Regions from separate parts of the Glutamicibacter sp. NPDC127525 genome, predicted to be linked through region 2. Evidence: riboswitches for the same ligand, from Rfam matches in the RefSeq annotation. Region 2 holds a riboswitch; each other region holds the start of a gene.

Region 1 (4,897 bases), on a different contig from region 2:
CGAGTGCTTCCTCGAAGGTTTCCACCTCGATCACCGGCAGGATCGGACCGAAAATCTCTTCGGTCATCAAACTTCCCTCGAGGTCCACATTGCGCATGATGCTCGGCGCTATGCGCAGGGTATCCTCGTCGTACTCGCCGCCGAAAACCACCTCGCCTTGCTCGAACATCGACAGCAGCCGCTCAAAGTGCTTGCGGCTGACGATGCGGCCAAAGTCCGGATGGGTGAGCGGTTCCTTGCCGTAGAAGCTGGAGATGGCCTGGCCCAGGCGCCTGATGAGCTCAGACGAGTCGCCCACGCTCAATACGTAATCCGGCGCCACGCAGGTCTGGCCGGCATTCATGAACTTGGCGTAAGCCAAGCGCTTCGCGGAAGCCAACGAATCGTTCTCCACCACGGCCGGCGATTTTCCGCCCAATTCCAAGGTGGTAGGCGTCAGATGCTTCGCGGCCGCGGCAGCCACGATCTTGGCCACGCGTTCGCCGCCGGTGTAGAAAATGTGGTCCCAGCGGGCGGCAAGCAACTCCGTGGAGGTATCCACGCCGCCTTCAACTACCGCGTAAACCCGTTCGTCGAGGTAGACCGGGAGGAACTTGGCCAAGGCGCCTGAGGTCGCAGGAGCCAGCTCGGATGGCTTGATGACCGCAGCGTTGCCGGCAGCAATGGCCGCGACCAGCGGTGCGAGCACCAGCTGAACCGGATAGTTCCAGGCTCCGATAATCAGCACGACCCCCAGCGGGCGCGGCTCGACCTTGGCCATGGCTGGCTGCAAGGCCAGCGGAACCTTGACACTGGTGGAATCCATCCACTCAACGAGGTGGCGCTGGGCGAAATCTATTTCCGCGCGCACCACGTCGATTTCGGAGAATTTGGCTTCGGTGGCACTCTTGCCCAAGTCCTCGGCCAAGGCCTGGACGAAGTCTTCCAGATGCTCTTCCAGCATCTTCTCCAGTGCCTTGAGCTGCTGCAGGCGGAAGCGTCGCGGATGCGTGATCCGCGTGTCCGCAGAACGCCGCAAATGACTCAGAACTGTTGCTATGCGCGATGGATGCTCGTCCACCGGAGGTGCGGAATCACCGACCGGTTCGGGCAACGGAGTGGAAGTAAACAGACCCATGATTTGAGCGTACGTCACTGGGACTATTTTTCATCGTTTAATTCGCCAGAGGATTCAATATGTATCAAATAGTTGATACATTGATGTCCATGAACCAGTTCTCGGCGAGCGCCATATCCATCGCTTTCGTTGCCGCAATCATCTGCGTTTGGTTGCGTTCGGTGGCGCACAGGCGTGGAACACCAGCTATCGACCGGGCCCGATCCCACTCGTTCTGGTGCGCATTGATCGCATTCTTTGCTTCAACCTCATGGGATTTGTCCGAGACCTGGCGCGTTTCAATGACCGAAACCAATTCAGGTTCGGCTATCGCTGAAGCACTCACTCCGGGGATCTGGGTTCTTCTGGTATACCTCATCGGCTTGTTCACTTGGCCCAAGGAACTCCAGCCCGTGCGCACCGCTTCATTAGAGGCCCGCAGCCTGACAACTCCATTTCCCAAGGCCCTAGGGGCTTTCGTTGGGCTTTTGCTGCTGATCGCAGTCGGCTCCCTGTGGCCGGTCTCCAAAGTCGAAGGGCTCGTTGGCGTTCCGGCCTCGGAATTCACGACCTTTGATTTTGACGGCATCTATTCATACACGTCGGAGGGTCCGTATGATGGGCGGTTGCCGGGCACACAGATGCTCCCGGTATTCATCGTGGCCCTGGCAGGGATCATCGTGGCCGCGGCTGTGATTACCGTAGTTATCCTGAAAAGACCTGCCTTGGCCGGCATCTCGGTCGAAGACAACCAAGCGTTGCGCACGGTCTGGCTCAACCGCTTGATGCGCAATATCGGCATCGTCTTGCTGGCTTTCACCGTGTCGGTGGTCAATTACTCGCAGGCTAATTCGCCGGATGGACAGTACGAGTTCGTTAGCTATGGCGCCCTTGCGGTCGCCCTCACGTTGCTCTTCTGGGGACCGCGCTCTACATTCTCAGCTCAATCCACCACCAGGGAACGGACCGCCTTCTCGCGTTTGCGTGATCAACTATTCACCTTGCAATACGTAACTGCAGCACTCACCTTGCTCAGCGTTGCAATCGGCTGGTCATTCTTGCCACTGGATGACGAGCTCCAGATGCCTACCAATGAGCGAACTACGTGGATCTTAATGATCTTTGCCGGTGCGGCTTTGAGCTATGCCGTTCTCAATGCGCTTTATCTCAGCTACGTCAGCACGGTGGCCCGGCAGGCGTCTGCAGCACCCAAGTACCACGCGCCCCTGCCCTTGTGGTCCTACATCGCCGCTGGCTTGCTGTTTGCCACCAGCACCTATTTTCTGCTCGATCCGCCGCTGGACTATTTGTGGGGCTTCGTGCCTCCAGGCAAGACAATGGTTGCAGGCTTGATCCTGCTGTTGCTGGCAACCCATCTTGGATTCGTCTGGTTCTCCCGCCGGGCAATTATTCCCTGGGCTGTCTCGTCGGCCGAAGAAATCTGGTACCGCAAGGTCCTGGAACTGCGTTCAATGCGTGTTAACACCAGTGCAGTGGTAGCCATGCTGCTCATTGGCTACGGATTCCCGGCCGGGCTGGGACTCTTTGCATTGCTCATCTTCGTTGTCCCAGCAGTCATTTTCCTAGAGCGCCCCGGTAGCGCCTTCGTGCGGGAACATCAGCCGGCAGCTACTTCATGAGCACGCAGATCAGTGTTGACCTCCAAGCAGCTACCCCGCCCTATGAGCAGATCCGCTCGCAGATTGCTTCACTGATCTCCTTGGGAGATCTGCCCTCGGGGAGCAAGCTGCCTACTGTGCGTGCGCTGGCCACGGACCTCGGCGTCGCTGTCGGTACAGTGGCGCGCGCCTACAAGGAGCTGGAAGCCGAAGAGCTGATCACCTCCCGGCGCCGTGCCGGCACAGTAGTCAACGAGCGGCCGCAGCCGGTGGACACCAGGGAAGATCTGCTGGCCGCCGTGGATCGCCTCTGGGCGCTGGCGGCCGCGCAGAAGGTGGATGCGGCCACGCTCAAGGCCTTGGTGGCGCGGCGCGAGCGTAAGTAACTTGTCCTCGGAACCGGTTGTGCGTACGCTCTATGGCAGTGACACGGGGTGTCGGATCAACCGACTGAGATAAGACCCGTAGAACCTGATCTAGTTCACGCTAGCGGAGGGATGTCGCATGGCTTTGCATGCAGTTGCCCAAAAATACCGGCAACAATCACCTTTGGTTTTTTGCCTGACCAATACCGTCGTATCCAATTTCACCGCCAATGCCCTGCTGGCATCCGGGGCTTCTCCGGCCATGACGGATCTGCCCGGAGAGGCCGGTCCATTCGCGCAGGCAGCTTCAGCCGTATTGGTGAATTTGGGAACTCCAAGCACTGAACAGCTGACCGCCATGGAAGAAGCTGTGCAGTCGGCGAGCGCTGCAGGCACCCCGTGGGTCCTGGATCCAGTGGCAGTGGGAGCGCTTCCGGTGCGCACGGAGTTTGCCCGGCGCATTGTCCGGCAACGCCCGACCCTGATTCGCGGCAACGCCTCGGAAATCCTGGCTCTGGCCGGCCGGCAATCTGCTTCGCGCGGTGTCGATGCCTTGGATGAGGTTTCTGCCGCCTTGGCGGCGGGACGCGAACTGGCCACGGAGCACGACTGCGTGGTGGCCATTTCCGGCCAGGCTGACGCCATCATCGACGCCACGCGTACCGTCTTGGTGCATACCAACGGAATTGGCTTGACCCGGATGACAGGTGGCGGCTGCGCCTTGGGCGCGGTCTGCGCCGGGATGGTTGCGGTCCACGATGACCCGTTCGAGGCCACCATCGCAGCCCACGGTTTCTATGGCCTGGCCGCGGAAAAGGCCCTGGCTGGCAGCTCCGGTCCGGGCAGCTTCGCAGTTGCCTTCCTTGATGCGCTGTCGGCTGCCGATCCCGGGGAACTGAAAACTTTGAAGTACGAGGAATTGAACCATGCATAATTACGGCGCTTATCTAGTAGCCAACACTGCCAGCTGCACCCCACGCAGCACCCTGGAAGTTATCGAGGGAGCCGTCGCCGGAGGGATCGGGTGGATCCAGCTGCGCGCCAAGGATGAAAGCGCCCGGGAATTCTTCGAGCTGGCCTGCGCGGCTGCCAAGCTCACCGACGGCAAAGCCCAGTTGCTGATCAATGACCGCATTGACGTCTACCTCGCGGCACGGGCTGCTGGCGCAGCAGTGAACGGCATCCATATCGGGCAAAAAGATGTGCCGGTACAGCTGGCTCGCCAGATCATCGGCGAGGGCATCATCGGCTTGAGTGCTTCCAGCGATGAGCAGCTGGCCCAGGCGAACAAGGACGCCTCGGTGATCGACTACCTCGGTGTAGGAGCCATCCGCGCCACTCCGACGAAAAAAGACCATCCTGCTCCCCTGGGGCTGGACGGCTTTGCGCGAGCCGCTGCCTTGGCCAAGCTGCCCTGCGTAGCGATCGGCGCAATTACCCAAGACGATGCCGCCGCGATCCGCGCCGGCGGCGGCGCAGGCCTGGCCGTGGTCCGCGCCATCTGCAACGCCGAAGATCCGCAACTTGCCAGCGCGCAGCTGGTCGCAGCCTGGGAGGCCTCGAAATGAACATCCTATCCATCGCAGGCTCCGATCCTTCCGGCGGCGCCGGAATCCAAGCGGATCTGAAGGCCATTGCCGCCAACGGCGGCTACGGAATGTGCGTGATCACCGCTTTGACTGCGCAAAACACCCATGGGGTGTCCGGAGTTCAGGCGATCAGCGGCGATTTCGTCCTCGCGCAGCTCGAAGCCGTGAGTACAGATATCCGCATCGATGCGATCAAGATCGGGATGCTGGCCAACGCCGAGGTGATCC
Region 2 (4,897 bases):
CCGCAGCGACCAGGTAGCTGGCAATGGGACTGCCCAGGCCCCCGGCTCCGATAACCAGCACCTTGGCGTTGGCGATGCGGCGTTGCCCTTCTTCTCCCACCCCGGGCAGGGACAAGTGCCGGGAGTAGCGCGCCAGCTCTTCCGGTTCCAGCTCCGCGCCGGGTGCGACCAGGGCTTCCCGGCTCACGAGAAGTCACCGACCAGGGTTTGCATCATGCCTTCGGCCGGCGATGAGGCCAGTGCGGTATCGCGGCGCGGGATCCGGCCAGCGAGCCGCGCGGCGCGCCCGGCACGCACAGCATCCTTCATGGCCCTGGCCATGAGCGGCGCGTTGTGCGCCCGGGTCACCGCGCTGGCCAGCAGCACCGCGTCGCAACCGAGCTCCATGGCCAGGGCCGCATCCGAGGCGGTGCCCACCCCGGCGTCAAGGATCACCGGTACCTGCGCGCGCGAGACGATGGTGGAAATATTGTGCGGATTCAGGATCCCCAGGCCCGAGCCGATCGGTGCTCCGGCCGGCATGATTGCCGCAACCCCGGCGTCCTGCAGGCGCTGGGCAAGTGCCGGATCATCATTGGTGTAGGCGAAAACCTGGAACTCGTCGGCCACTAGTTGCTCGGTGGCCGCATGCAGTTCCAGCGGGTCCGGCAGCAGCGTGTGCTCATCGGCAATGACTTCGAGCTTGATCCAATTGGTTTCCAGAGCTTCACGGGCCAGGTGCGCGGTGAGGATCGCATCGCGGGCGGTGAAGCATCCAGCGGTGTTGGGCAGCGCAATCACGTTGTTGCGCTGCAGCAGTTCATACACGTTGCCTGCGCCGGCCGCCGAAAAGTGGCGGATGGCCACGGTGGTCAGCTCCGTTCCGGAGGCCTGCAGGGCGCTTTCCAGGGTGGTCAGCGAACTCGCTCCCCCGGTGCCGAGGATCAGGCGCGAGGACAAGGAGCGTCCGGCGATCTGGAATGGGTCGCTGTGGATGTCCAGCTCGGTGATGTTGCGCGTTTCCATGCCTAGCCTCCCTGGGCCGCGGTAACGAGTTCAATGCTGTGCCCTTCGGCCAGCAGGTAGCTATTCCAGGCGCTGCGTGGAACGACAGCGCCATTGACGGCGGCGGCAACTCCGAGCTTGCTGCCGTCAGCGGCCACCGAGTTGGCGTCCAGTTCCTTGCCGATTTGCGTGCTGATGAATTCGCGAAGGGTGGTTCCTTCGTCCAGGTTCAGTTGCCGTGAATTGAAATTGATGCCGATGCTTGTCATGGTTGCTGCTCCGTTCGGTGAGCGGTCTAGGTTGCGTTGGCAAAGCGGTGGGGATCCACAGCCTGGTGCAAGGGGTGGGATTGGTGGCCGTGGGCGAGATCCGCAGTGAGCGTTGCGCCCAGCGGAGCCAGCAGCACGCCGTGCCGGGAGTACCCGGTGCAGAGCAGCAGCCCTGGATCAAGGCGTCCCAGCAGCGGCCGGTCATCTGGCGTGGCGGGACGTGCCCGGGCCGTTGCTTCGTTCAGCGTGCAGTCGCTGATGCCGGGGACAAGCTTTCTCGCGTTGTCCAACAGCAGGTGCATCGCGCCAATGTTCACCGCTTGTTGCCGGTCTTCACGGACGCTGGCGCCAAGGACGAGGCTACCGTCCCTTCTCGGCACCAGATACACCTGTTTCCGGTGCACGATGCCGCGGATGGTGCGGGTGATGAGCGGCGGGCCTGCTGGTCCCTGGATCCGGAGGATGTCCCCGTAGACCGGGCGCAGCGGAAGTTCGTTCAAGCCATCGAGGGTGCCAAGACCGGTGGCCACGATGGTCTGCTCCGCTTCGAGGATTCGGCCCGATGCGGTCCGCACAGCGGTGGTCCGCTTCCCGTCGGTCACCAGTGCCTGCGCCCGTTCCTCGACCAGGTGCGGACGCAGATGCTCCAACAGGATCTTGACGATGGATCGAGGGTCGACCTGGTGGTCATCTTGGCACAGGACCGCGCCAGCAATATTGGCGGCCAAGGCTGGTTCGAGCTTGCTGGCTTGGCTGGGCAGCAGCTTTTGCGCTGACAGGCCGAGGGATATCTGCAGTTCGGCCAGCTCGTGCAGGGCTTCGCGGTCCGCAGGCTCTGCGGCGACAACGAGCGTGGAGTTCTGCAAGTAGTCCGGGCGTTGCCCGGTGGCCGATGCGATGCGCTCGATGAACTGCGGATAGGCGGCATTCGAGGCGGCAAGCAGCTGGTGCAACGGGCCATTGCCCCAGACCGTTTCAGCTGCCGGGGCCAGCATTCCTGCTGCCGCGTAGCTTGCACCTTGGCCGGGTGCCGGATCGATGAGGGTGACGGTGTGTGCGCGTGATTCCAGCTCGAACGCGACGGCCAGGCCGATTATCCCGGCGCCAACAATGTTGACATGCACAAGGGCACGCTTCCTTCCTACGGCGGCATGACCCGCATCAGGTGTAGCGGTCGGCTCGGTGCCCTCTCAGCCTGGTCGATTCAGGCTCCCGCGGATTACAGCGATTATAAGCATGATGCAGCTCATAAAGTCGAACTTCATTGAACGCAGTTCCGTCATCTTCTGTGATGTACTTGCTGACATGGCATTCCATGACTTCCCTATCGTGCTTCCCCAAGGTTCTGCGCTATCCAGCACCATCATCTCGTTGGAGCAAGAACTCTTGGAATCCAGCCAACGCCATAGCCAGGAGCAATTGCAGCGGCGCTTGCATCCTCGGTTCGCCGAGGTGGGAGCCAGCGGGCGAGTCTATGATCGCGAGGCCATCATTGCCCAGCTGGCCCGGGAGCCGGCACGGGATGCCGGGGCGTTGAAAGTCGAAAGCCCGGTGGCTCTCCAGCTTTCAGACCAGCTGGTGCTGCTGCGCTGGAAGCTGCTCGCCGGTTCCCCCAGCGAACGCAGTTCACTGTGGATCCATGAGCAGGGCCGCTGGCAGCTGCTCTTCCACCAGGGCACGGCCGCCGCTCATCCGCAGCCATCTGCAGGACCGAAGGAAACCGTGCATGCCGACGGTGAATTCACGGTGCGCCGGCTGCGCCTTTCGGATGCCGAAGCGGTCTTCGAGGCATTCTCCTCGAACCCCGACATGTTGCGCCAAGGCGACGCCGATTCCCCGCAAAAGGCTGAGTCGTATGTGCGCGCACTGCTGGAGGCCGGGGAACGCCAGCAGGCGATGGCCGTCGCATATCGGGATCGGCTGGTGGGACTGGTGTGCGGTACGGTCGACCCGGCCAATCGGAACGCGTGGATTTGGTATTGGATGAACCAGAATTACCGGGGCCGGTCGCTGGCCACCCGCGCCGTGGCAACCTTGGTGGATTACCTGTTCGACGAGCTGGGACTGTACCGCTTGGAGCTGGGCTTGCGGGCAAATAATCCCGGGTCGAAGCATGTGGCAGAAAGCAACGGCTTCCTGCACGAAGGTGTCGAGCGGGGCAAATTCCTGGTTGCCGGAGAACGCATCGATGTGCACACCTACGCGCGGTTGCGTACCGATGGCGGCTCTGCGGTCATGCCCTTGCCGTGGGGCACGCAGCAGTAGCTTGGCGGGCATCAAAAAAGTCGCGGAATCCGGTTTTGGATTCCGCGACTTCTTATCTGTCCCTCAGGTTTTGTGATGCGTGGTTAGATGCCTGGGTTCGATGCCGGTGGCGTCGAGTCCGGGCCATTGGTGGCCTGTTGGGCCTCCATCTTTTTCAGCGTGCGGGCCGCAGCATCACGACCGCCGAGGCCAAAGGCCAGAGCCGCTGCCAATGCTGCGCCAATGACGATTGCGCCGAAGGCCATGTTGATGATCGAATCGGCGATACCCATGTACTTCAGGCCCATCGCCACGAACAGCGCAATTGCCGTGTAGCGGATGATCTTCGAAGCAGTAGTGTCACCCAAGAAGCGGCCAATCACATTGGCGATGACGAAACCTGCGGCGATAATTGCTGCGCCGAAGAGGATCTTGCCGCCCAAGGCCAGGATCTCATTGAGGATATTGGTGATCGCTGGGAAGTTCAGCATCTGGGCCGCCATCACACCGAAGAACAGCACGATAGCAATCTTGACGATGCCAGCGATGATTCCCGAAGCGCTCTTGCCCTCGGGAACTACGCCCCACTGGGCAACAACAGTGTCGGTACCCACGCCGTGGAGGGTGGATTCAAGTAGCTGCCCGACGAACTTGGCAATCAGGATACCCACGGCCAAGAGCGCCAAGGCCATGATGACCTGCGGGATTGCGGTGAAGACCAGCTGCAGCATCTGCTGGGCAGGTACCGAAATTGCCGCGATGCCCAGAACCTGCAGGGCTGATATTGCGACGACTAGCAGGATCAAGGCGAAGACGATGTTGGCAATGATGTCAACGATCTTCGCTTGGGATTCGCGAGACTGAACTTCATCTACTGGTTCGTTGCCTGGGGTGACCTTGCGGACCAGTCCGCTAAAATCGACAGTTCCCAAACCGGTCCTCAGCAGCTGGCGAACGATATTCGCGATGACGTAGCCAATGAAGAAGATGAAGCCCGCACCGATGAGGTTGGGGATGAAGGCCATGACGCCGCCGAGCATGCCCTGCACCGGCGATAGCACTTCGGATAGAGCGAAGACCTGCAGGATTGCCACGAGGCCGAAGAGCCAGACAATCAACCCCGCGACCTTGCCCAGGGATTGGCCTATTTGTTCTCCGTCATTGCCCTGCTTTTGCAGGAACTTCACCCTGTTCACCAGTTTGGCGGCAGCCCAACGAATTATGCGTGCAACTAGCCACGTAATGATGAGGATGATTAGCGCGATGCCAACCTTTTGTAGCATCGACGCCCAGTCGATATTGCCTAAAACGTTCTCAGACTGCATTGCTGCTCCTTCAACGTAGGGACAGTCCGACCCTACGATGAAGGTTCTCCGCTGACTAGGGCAAAGACCCATGCT
Region 3 (4,897 bases), 180 kb from region 2:
TCGCGACGACGAAGGCGACCGCGGTGGCTTCCGTGGCGGCCGTGGTGGCGGCTTCGGCGGCGGACGCAGCGGCGGCCGTGGCGGTTTCGGTGGCGGACGCAGTGGCGGACGTGGCGGTTTCGGCGGCGGCGGACGCGGCGGCAAGGATCGCTTCAGCGATTCGGGCCGCAGCGGTGGACGTCGCGACTACTAAGCCAGTCGCACGCAGCTGAACAGCATTGAATAACGCCCTTGGGGCAAGCCGAAAGCTTGCCCCAAGGGCGTTTTTCGTGCGCCGCAGGCTATTTACGGAGCAGGAGTTCCCACCGGGATCCCGTCCCCGAGATAGACCGTGCCGCCGCTTTCCAGGAACTGCCTGCTTTTCTGCGCCATCCCGGCCAATGCGGCCTGCGCCTCGGCCGAGCCGTACTCGTCGCGGATATCCTGGGAGATGCGCATGGAGCAGAACTTCGGCCCGCACATGGAGCAGAAGTGGGCGGTCTTGGCCGGCTCGGCCGGCAAGGTCTCATCATGGAATTCCTGTGCGGTGACCGGGTCAAGGGACAACGCGAACTGGTCATTCCAGCGGAATTCGAAGCGCGCCTTGCTCAGCGCATCATCCCGCGCTGTGGCACCCGGGTGGCCCTTGGCCAGATCGGCGGCGTGCGCAGCGATCTTGTAGGTGATCACCCCGGTCTTCACATCATCCCGGTTGGGCAGTCCCAGATGCTCCTTGGGGGTGACGTAGCAGAGCATCGCGGTCCCGTACCGTGCGATCTCCGTGGCGCCAATGGCGCTGGTGATGTGGTCGTAGCCCGGGGCGATGTCGGTGACCAGCGGGCCCAGGGTATAGAACGGCGCCCCGTCGCACAGCTGCTGCTGGCGTTCCACATTCTCGCGCACCAGATGGAACGGGATATGCCCCGGGCCTTCGACCATCACCTGCACATCGTACTTCCAGGCGCGCTTGGTCAGCTCGGCCAGGGTGTCCAGCTCGGCGAACTGGGCGGCGTCGTTCGCATCTGCGATGGAGCCCGGGCGCAGCCCGTCGCCCAGCGAGAAGGCCACGTCGTACTGCGCGAAGATCTCGCACAGCTGATCGAAGTGGGTGTACAGGAAATTCTCCTGGTGGTGCGCCAAGCACCAGCCGGCCATGATGGACCCGCCACGCGAGACCATGCCGGTGACCCGGTTGGCGGTCAGCGGGATGTAGCGCAGCAGCACCCCGGCGTGGATGGTCATGTAGTCCACGCCCTGCTCGCACTGCTCAATGACGGTGTCGCGGAAGATCTCCCAGGTCAGTTCGTTGGCTTCGCCGTTGACCTTCTCCAACGCCTGGTAGATCGGCACGGTGCCGATGGGGACCGGGGAGTTGCGGATGATCCACTCGCGGGTGGTGTGGATGTCATCTCCGGTGGACAGGTCCATTACCGTGTCCGCGCCCCATTTGGCCGCCCACTGGAGCTTGGAGACTTCTTCTGCGATGGAGCTGGTCACCGCCGAGTTGCCGATATTCGCATTGATCTTGACCAGGAACGCCTTGCCGATGATCATCGGCTCGGATTCCGGGTGGTTGATGTTCGCCGGGATGATGGCTCGCCCGGCCGCGAGCTCGCTGCGCACCAGCTCGACATCGCATTCCTCGCGCAGGGCCACATAGCGCATTTCCGGGGTGATGATCCCGGCACGCGCATAGTGCATCTGCGTCACGCGGGCTCCGCCAACGGCCCGCAGTGGCGGGGCTGAGCGTCCGGCCCATTCCGCGCTGGCCGTGCCGCGGCGGACCGCTGAGCGTCCGTCGTCGTGCAGGTTGCGTTCGCGGCCTGCATAGGTTTCCACGTCCCCGCGTTCCAGGATCCACCGCTCGCGGAAGGGTTGCAGGCCTTGGGTGGGCTCGCTTCCCGGTCCGCTGGTGCGATATACCGCCAGCGGCTCGTTGGGCTGTCCATTGGGGGAGTCTGCCAATTGGATCTGCGTGACGGGAACAGAAATTCCCGCAGATTCACGGTAGGCAAGGGTGTGGGCAGGGTGCTGTTCAATTTGTTCCACTGGGGAAACTCACTTCCTTCGCCGGCATTACCCGGACAGGTTCAACGGTCGCGGACGGCGATAGCCCGATCTCAGCCCTTGCCAGGGCACCCGTGTGGTCGCGAACAACTTAGCACGCTTGCGAGGAGAAAACGCAAACCCAGTGGTCAGGGCCTGACATCAAGGAAGTGGGAAGGGCCGGCTGTGGCGGGCCAGGATGCTTTTCATTGGCCGGAGACTCTTGCCGGGGGCACCTGGAATCCGGGGCGCAAGACGCGGCCGATAGCCGGTGCTGCAGCTTGGGGTGCGCCTTGGGCCATGCTCGCAGTGGCTACACGGCATCTGCGGGATAAACGAAAAGAGAGGCAATCTGGAACCAGATTGCCTCTCTTATTTCGAGCCCCCTGCCGGAATCGATCCGGCGACCTCGTTCTTACCAAGAACGCGCTCTACCACTGAGCTAAGGGGGCAACAGGTAAATACTTTACACAGGTTTTTGAGGTTTGCAAAATCCGTCGGGAATTTGTTGCTGAGGTCACAATATTCCTACTCAAGACCGGAATGGGCGGCAAAGAGCTGTTGCCTTCCTGGCGGTTTCCAGCACCCCGGTTCACGGCCCGGGATCCAGCTGCCGGGCACCGGAGCCGTGCCTGGGCGCCTAGGTGGATCGGGTGTTGCCCAAGTGCCGCTCGGTCAGGGGTTCTGGAGTGGGAAAGGGTGTCAGCGTTCCGAAGTTCCAAGCGGGGTAATTCGATGCTTGGCCACCGGGGATGATCCGCGGGATTCTATCCTGCGCGTCATGGCAAATCCGCGATTGACCGCGAGGAGCACTCTCGTGAGCATCGTCACCAGGGCACTTTTTGTCCCACCCTTCGTCCCCGGGGTAGCGAGTAAGAGGATAAATAGTCATTGACTAGTGGTTTTACAGAATTCTCCGGGTCTTTTCCGGGGTGATCCGCCGATTTTTCTTTGCCGGGAAATCCGTGTAGAGTATTTACTCGTTGCCCCCTTAGCTCAGTGGTAGAGCGCGTTCTTGGTAAGAACGAGGTCGCCGGATCGATTCCGGCAGGGGGCTCTGAGTGAGAAGCATTCTTGGCTTCTACTGGATTGCTTCTCACTTGTGGCGGCGTAGCTCAGCTGGTTAGAGCGCACGACTCATAATCGTGAGGTCCCGGGATCGAGTCCCGGCGCCGCTACCAAATCAAAGATCCTCGGCCTCGGCCGAGGATCTTTTTTGGTTTCCGGCCCCGAAGCAGCATTGTCCTTCGAGGGCATGAACGGCTAGTGATCCAAGTCCTTCTCCTGGTTCCCGTCCTTGGCTTGCTGAGCCAGCGACAGCAGCCCCTGGATCGCTGTCGTATCGAAATCCGCCTCTTGGCTCGGTGCCTGATTGGCATCATGGCCGTGGACTTCGGTATGCAAGCGCTGCATCTGCATGTCGAGTTTCGTCGCCATGGCCGCCGCGTCGGCAAGCTCTTGCACTAGATGTTCTGGAACTTCGCCCTCGTACTTGTAGAAGATCTTATGTTCCAGGCTTGCCCAGAAATCCTGGGCAATGGTACGGATCTGCAGCTCCACCACGACATCGACCGGGCCATCGGATAAGTAGACCGGGATCTGCACGATCGCATGGACACTTTTATAGCCGTTGGGCTTCGGGTTCTTGATGTAGTCCTTGATTTGGAGGACCTTCAGGTCATTCTGCGAGGTTAGCGTGTTCAGAACCTTGTAGATGTCCTTGACGAAACTGCAGGTAATGCGCACGCCGGCAATGTCGCTGATGTTCTCGCGAATGGCAGGCAGGGACGGGGAGATGTTCCGGCGGGAGACCTTGCGCATGATGCTCTCCGGAGTTTTCACCCGGGAAGTGACGTGCTCAATTGGATTGTAATTGTGCAAATACAAGAACTCTTCACGCAAGATCGAGACCTTGGTCAGCACCTCGTCCACCGCAAACTGGTACTCCATCATGAAACGCTGGAAATCATGGCGGAAAGCCTGCGTCAATCGCTGCAGCTCGGCCGGCGAAGGGGCGGTCTCGGCAGCTGCGATGGCCACTGCACGAGTCTTGTCATCAAATGGGACAGAAATCCTGGATCACCTCAGCAGATTATGGCCCGGCCCGCGGTACGGTTCCGGTGCAGTTCCAGCCTAAGGGCTTCTCCTAGGAATTAGGCCAGAACGAATCGGGAATTCGTCCAGCAAACTTTCGGGCTGCAGGCGCCGGCCAACCTGCCTTGCAGGAGCTAGCCATGTCCGGTGAACTATCGTTGAAGAGGTAACTTCGAGGAAGGCATCGATGGAATTCGCCAGCGACCACCGGCAGCTCTGCCACGGCATCAGCTTCTCAGAGCATGAACGCGCCCCCATGCTCCGGCTTAGGCAAGCGGAAAAATGGAGCACCGAATATCTGGAAGCCAACCGTTCCCTAAGCTTGCGCATCGGCGAACTGAAATTCTGCCTGGGCTACATCACGATGAACAGCGATGGCTCTCGCAACACCTTGCCTTGCCCGAAGAACAAAGCGCTGCGTACCGGAACCCAGTGCGAACGCTGCCGCCGGCTGGATCATTCGAAGTTCATGCATCATTTCCACAAGACCGGCGAAGCCCCGGAAGGCATGCGCAAGTACCTGGAGCAGCCGCACTTCTTGTATGTCGCAAGCTTCGCCCATGGGGCGACCAAAGTCGGTACCACCTCAACCCAGAGCAAATGGACTCGCTTGGCGCAGCAGGGAGCGGTCATTGCCCGCTATATTGCCCGCGCCGCTGATGGAGCCGCTATTCGAGTGCTCGAAGACCTTGTCACTGAACACGTGGGCCTGAGCCAGCAAGTCCGGCAGAAGTCCAAGATCAAGGGACTGGCCAGCTGGGAACTGGACTACGCCCAG
Region 4 (4,897 bases), 330 kb from region 2:
TGGGGCATGCGCTACGCCACCGGTTCGCTGGTGCTTGCGGGCATCGCCCTGACCGTCTTTGCCGGGCCGATCTTCGAATTCTGCCAGCGGGTGGCTGCGGAACTGATCGCCCGCGAACCGTATATCAGCTCGATCTTGCCATTCTGATTGGAGGGATGATGCCGAACAAGAACTTTGAACCGCGTGACCAGCGCATTGACGATGCGCTGGATACCTCCGGTGTGCGCCACCGCGCGACACTCAAGCAGGAATGGCCGCTGCTTCTGCTGCTGCTCTTTGTCTGGGGTGCTCTCTGGCAGGACTTCTCCCTGGGGAACATGGTCTTCGGCGTGATCATCGCGCTGCTGATCGTGAACCTGTTCCCGCTGCCGCCGGTGGTCCTTTCGGGCCGGATCAATGCCTGGTACTGCCTGAAGCTGTTCATCTGGTTCCTCGGACAGGTCTTCGCCGCCAGCGTCCATGTGGCCTGGCTGGCGCTGGTCCGCGGGAAGCGCACCCGCAGCGCGGTCATTGCGGTCCCGCTGCGCACCGACTCGGACCTGATCGTGATGACCGTGGGACACGTGCTCACGCTGATCCCGGGCTCCTTCGTGATCGACGTGGACCGCAGCTCGTCGACGCTGTACCTGCACTACATCGACATCGAGTCGCCTGCGGACGTGGAGAAGGCGCGTGCCGGCATCCGGGACATCGAACGCCGGCTGATCATGGCTATTGGCAGCCGAGACGAGTACGAAGCGATCAAGAGCGAATGCGGACCGAACTTTGATGCGAGGAAGGGGTAACATGCTGGATATCGTCATTTGGATCTGCGGCATCATGCTCGGGCTCGGTGCTGTCGCCTGCCTGGTCCGTGTTGCCAAGGGGCCGTCAATCCTTGACCGGGTGCTGGCCCTGGACGTGATGCTGCTGATCATCTCCGCCGCGCTGTGCCTGGAAATGGTGCTGCACAAGCACACCGACTACTTGCTGTTCGTCGTGGCCGCCTGCATGCTCGGGTTCATCGGTTCGGTGACCGTCTCGCGCTTCGTTTCGGATCAGAGGAACGCCTAATGGAAATCTTCCTCGATGTCCTCGTTGCCGTCCTGCTGATCCTTGGCTGCCTGATGTCATTGATCGCAGGTATCGGCTTGCTGACCTTCCCGGACATGCTCACCCGCATGCATGCAGCGACCAAACCGCAGGTACTCGGCTTCCTGCTGATTTTCGCTGGACTGGCCATTTACCTGCGCAGCTGGGCTGTGGTCCCGGTACTCGTGCTGGCCTGGGGAATGCAGCTATTGACCGCACCGGTTTCGGCCCACATGATTGGCCGTTCCGGCTACCGGACCAAGCACGCTGCCAAGGAAACCCTGTTCTCCGATGAGCTGAGCCACGTGGTCAACAAGGTCAACGGAACACCGCCGACCGGAACCACCCCGGTTTCCAAGACCGGATCGCCAGACGAACAAGATTGAGAAAAAGCGGGAGCCGCCCCTCTGGGCGGCTCCCGCTTTTGGCTCAACGCCGAAGCTTACTTGGTGAACTTGGCAACAACCTTGTTGGCGCTGCGGTCAGCCACCGTCTGCAGGATTGCTGCGACCAGGGCCGAAACGACTGCGAAGCCTAAGGCACGGCGGAAAGAAGCTTCCGCTGCTTCCTCAGTGCCCTTGCGTGGTGCTTTGCTGCCGGTTGCCTTCAACCAAAGGAAATCAACCAGCTTGCCGCCGAGCATGCCAGCGCCAACGGTGATACCGGTAGTGGCAAGTTTCTGCACTTTATCCATTTTTTCCTCGCGATCAAGCTCTTGACATATCGTTCCTCTGCCCAGCATACCTGCGGTATGGTGGGGGAGCAGTAATTATTCCGACAGGGGAGCGTCAGACTTTTAAAAAGTCGCAAGACGCTGAGAGTGCGATAGATCGCAGACCCTCGAACCTGCCCCGGCTAGTACCGGCGAAGGAAGTCGAGCATCTCGGATGCGGATAGGCGCGGCAGTATGCCCTCATTCCGTCCATCTCCCCTCCTTTCCACAGGAGGACCAGCAATGAACGAAACAGTTTCGAAGCAGCGGACCGGCTGGCGTGTAGTTGATATCGTCGTCGCCTCGGTGATCGCCGTCGCTTCAGGGGTCATTTTCTGGGCGTGGAGTGCCGGCTATGGCCTGTTCTCGCTCGCCTTTGCAGCTTTCCCGCCAGCCACCGCGTTGCTCACCGGCATGTGGCTCTTCCCGGCGGTGCTCGGCGCACTGATCATCCGCAAGCCAGGCGCCGCAATCTACTGCGAGCTGCTGGCCGCTGTAGTTGAAGCGCTGCTCGGCTCGCACTACGGCTTGACCGTACTGATCTCCGGCCTGGTCCAGGGCCTGGGTGCAGAGCTGGTCTTCGCAGCATTCCGCTACCGCAAGTGGAACCTGGGCGTGGCGCTGCTGGCAGGCTTGTTCGCCGGCTTGTTCGCCGGCATTTCCGAGGCCTACATCCTGGCCTACTATGTTGAGTACACCGCCGGAATGAAGATCTTCCACGTGATCGCCACCGGCATTTCCGGCGTAGTCGTCGCAGGGCTTCTGTCCTGGTTGGCCACGCGCGGACTGGCGAAGACCGGCGCTCTGAGCGCCCTGCCGAGCCGGCGTGCGCACCTGGAAAGCGCAAAATGAGTTCCTTTGCCAATTCCGGCGCAGCCTCGCTGACCCAGCGCGGTGCCGCCATCACCGCAACGGGGTTCGGCTGGCAGCACTCCGAGAGGCAGAATCCTGCCATCTCGGGACTGGACCTTGTGATCCACGCCGGTGAGAAGGTGCTGCTGGTCGGTCCATCGGGCGCCGGCAAGTCAACCTTGCTGCACGCGATGGCCGGGTTGCTGGAAGCGGATGAGGACGATCAGGTCGCTGGCCGGCTGCTCATAGATGGCAGCGATGCCTTCATCCGGAGCCACCCGGTGGGCTTGATGCAGCAAGACCCGGAAACCCAGGTAGTGCAAAGCAGGGTCGCCGATGATGTGGCCTTTGGCGCGGAGAACCTCGGAATGGATCCCGAACTGATCCGCCAGCGGATCCCCGAAGTGCTGGACGCTGTGGGTCTGGGTGCGCTGTCCTTCGAGCACCGCACCCAGCAACTTTCCGGCGGACAGAAACAGCGGTTGGCCTTGGCCGGCATTCTGGCCATGGAACCCAGCGTCATGCTGCTCGATGAACCGACTGCCAATGTGGACCCGCAGAGCATTGAGCTCTTGCGCGATGCGGTGCTGAACGCCGCCCGGCTTTCCGGTGCCACGCTGGTCGTCGTGGAACACCGGATTGAAGCCTGGGCGCAGCATGTGGACCGGGTTATCGTGCTGCAGCCCGGTGGGGGAGTCGCGCACGATCTGGACCCGCAGCAGCTGTACACCGATGAAACGGTGCGCGAGGAGCTGGCTGCTGCCGGGCTGTGGATTCCAGGCTACTTCCCGCAGGTGGCTCGGGCAACGAACGGTGCCGGTGCCATTCTGCTGGAAGCGCAGCAGCTGGTATCCGCCCGCACCGCCACGGCACCGCGCACCCAAGCGGTGGACGTGAATGTGCAAGCGGGCACCGCGACGGTGATTCGCGGTGAGAATGGCGCTGGAAAGTCGACGCTGGCCTTGACCTTGGGCGGATTGCTCGTCCCGGCCGACGGCGGGTTGGCGGCCACCGCGCAACTGGCCGACGGTCTGGGCAACTCCCCGTTTGCCTGGAAGGCCGGTGCATTGATTGGGCGGATCGGTTCGGTGTTCCAGGAACCCGAACACCAATTCGTGACCCAGAGCGTTCGGGAAGAGCTGGCTTTCGCTCCCAGCCGCGCGCAGGCCAGCAGCGCCGATGCGCCGAAATACGAGCCGGCCCAGGTCCAAGCGCGCGTGGACGCGTTGCTGGAACGCTTGGGCCTGGCGCATTTGGCAGACGCGAACCCGTTCACTCTCTCCGGGGGCGAGAAGCGGCGCTTGTCCGTGGCCACTGTTCTGGCCGCATCCCCCCAGGTGCTGATCCTCGACGAACCGACCTTCGGGCAGGATGCGAATACGTGGAGGGAACTGGCCGGGCTGCTGGTTGAGGAATTGCAGCAGGGCACCGCGATCATTGCTGTGACCCACGACGATCACTTTGCCTCGGTGCTCAAAGCAAGGGACCTGGTGCTCACTGCCGGCACCCCGGAAGCTGGTACCCCGCGACAGGGGCCGGTGCTTGATGCGCCGGTAGGGCATAGCTGGTTGGCGAAGATCAATCCGCTGGCCAAGCTCGGTGCGGTGGCTGCGGCAACACTGCCGTTGATCACCACCTTGGATTGGGTTTCGGCGCTGGTCGTGATCGTGGCGACCGTGGTGTTCTTCCCCCTGGCAGGGCTGAGTCCGCTGAAATTCCTCAAGCGCGCGTGGCCACTGCTGATTGCCGGAATCCTTGCGGCGTGGGGCATCGCCTTGGTGGGCCAGGATAGCGGCATGGTCTACGCCCAATTCGGCGCCTTCAGCATCACCGAGGGATCGGTGGCCGGGGGCATTGCCACCGGACTGCGCGCTTTCGCGCTGGCCATCCCGTGCATCTTGCTGCTGGCCACCACGAATCCAAGCGATTTGGGCGGGGCGCTGTCTCAGCAGCTGAAGGTACCCCACCGGTTTGTGCTCGGGGCCTTGGCCGGCATGCGATTGCTCGGGTTGATGGTGGAAGAATTCACCACGCTCACGCTGGCCCGGCGCGCTCGCGGTGTCGGGAACTTCGGCACCGTGGGCCAACGCATCAAGGCAACCCTCGGCCAGGTGCTGGCCTTGCTGGTGCAAGCGATTCGCCGCGCCGGACGGTTGGCCACCACGATGGAGGCCAAGGGGTTTGGCACGGCCAAGCGCACATGGATTCGCACGGCCACCTTCACCTGGCGTGATGGCATGGTGCTGGCCACGGGGATCCTGT

The links. Region 2 has a riboswitch for thiamine pyrophosphate ahead of thiO (glycine oxidase ThiO). Riboswitches for the same ligand answer to the same signal wherever they lie in the genome.
Region 1: it holds a riboswitch for thiamine pyrophosphate, as region 2 does, so the genes downstream of both, thiM (hydroxyethylthiazole kinase) here and thiO (glycine oxidase ThiO) in region 2, are expected to answer to the same signal.
Region 3: it holds a riboswitch for thiamine pyrophosphate, as region 2 does, so the genes downstream of both, thiC (phosphomethylpyrimidine synthase ThiC) here and thiO (glycine oxidase ThiO) in region 2, are expected to answer to the same signal.
Region 4: it holds a riboswitch for thiamine pyrophosphate, as region 2 does, so the genes downstream of both, ACFVHU_RS05680 (ECF transporter S component) here and thiO (glycine oxidase ThiO) in region 2, are expected to answer to the same signal.

The regions. Positions count from the first base shown of each region.
Region 1 covers NZ_JBHXVN010000005.1:31,452-36,348, forward strand. The annotation lists gene ACFVHU_RS12525 (aldehyde dehydrogenase family protein) at 1-1,117, opposite strand, end outside; gene ACFVHU_RS12530 (hypothetical protein) at 1,207-2,736, shown strand; gene ACFVHU_RS12535 (GntR family transcriptional regulator) at 2,733-3,101, shown strand; TPP riboswitch at 3,136-3,230, shown strand; gene thiM (hydroxyethylthiazole kinase) at 3,220-4,014, shown strand; gene thiE (thiamine phosphate synthase) at 4,007-4,648, shown strand; gene thiD (bifunctional hydroxymethylpyrimidine kinase/phosphomethylpyrimidine kinase) at 4,645-4,897, shown strand, end outside.
Region 2 covers NZ_JBHXVN010000001.1:873,152-878,048, forward strand. The annotation lists gene moeB (molybdopterin-synthase adenylyltransferase MoeB) at 1-187, opposite strand, end outside; gene ACFVHU_RS04010 (thiazole synthase) at 184-1,005, opposite strand; gene thiS (sulfur carrier protein ThiS) at 1,008-1,253, opposite strand; gene thiO (glycine oxidase ThiO) at 1,280-2,377, opposite strand; TPP riboswitch at 2,375-2,479, opposite strand; gene ACFVHU_RS04025 (GNAT family N-acetyltransferase) at 2,490-3,518, shown strand; gene ACFVHU_RS04030 (mechanosensitive ion channel) at 3,602-4,822, opposite strand.
Region 3 covers NZ_JBHXVN010000001.1:1,055,466-1,060,362, reverse strand. The annotation lists gene ACFVHU_RS04985 (DEAD/DEAH box helicase) at 1-193, shown strand, start outside; gene thiC (phosphomethylpyrimidine synthase ThiC) at 286-2,028, opposite strand; TPP riboswitch at 2,025-2,132, opposite strand; tRNA gene ACFVHU_RS04975 (tRNA-Thr) at 2,406-2,477, opposite strand; tRNA gene ACFVHU_RS04970 (tRNA-Thr) at 3,011-3,082, shown strand; tRNA gene ACFVHU_RS04965 (tRNA-Met) at 3,130-3,206, shown strand; gene ACFVHU_RS04960 (GTP pyrophosphokinase family protein) at 3,289-4,065, opposite strand; gene ACFVHU_RS04955 (DUF2797 domain-containing protein) at 4,307-4,897, shown strand, end outside.
Region 4 covers NZ_JBHXVN010000001.1:1,206,009-1,210,905, reverse strand. The annotation lists gene ACFVHU_RS05705 (Na+/H+ antiporter subunit D) at 1-147, shown strand, start outside; gene ACFVHU_RS05700 (Na+/H+ antiporter subunit E) at 156-785, shown strand; gene ACFVHU_RS05695 (monovalent cation/H+ antiporter complex subunit F) at 787-1,053, shown strand; gene mnhG (monovalent cation/H(+) antiporter subunit G) at 1,053-1,457, shown strand; gene ACFVHU_RS05685 (DUF4235 domain-containing protein) at 1,514-1,765, opposite strand; TPP riboswitch at 1,841-1,961, shown strand; gene ACFVHU_RS05680 (ECF transporter S component) at 2,027-2,635, shown strand; gene ACFVHU_RS05675 (ATP-binding cassette domain-containing protein) at 2,632-4,897, shown strand, end outside.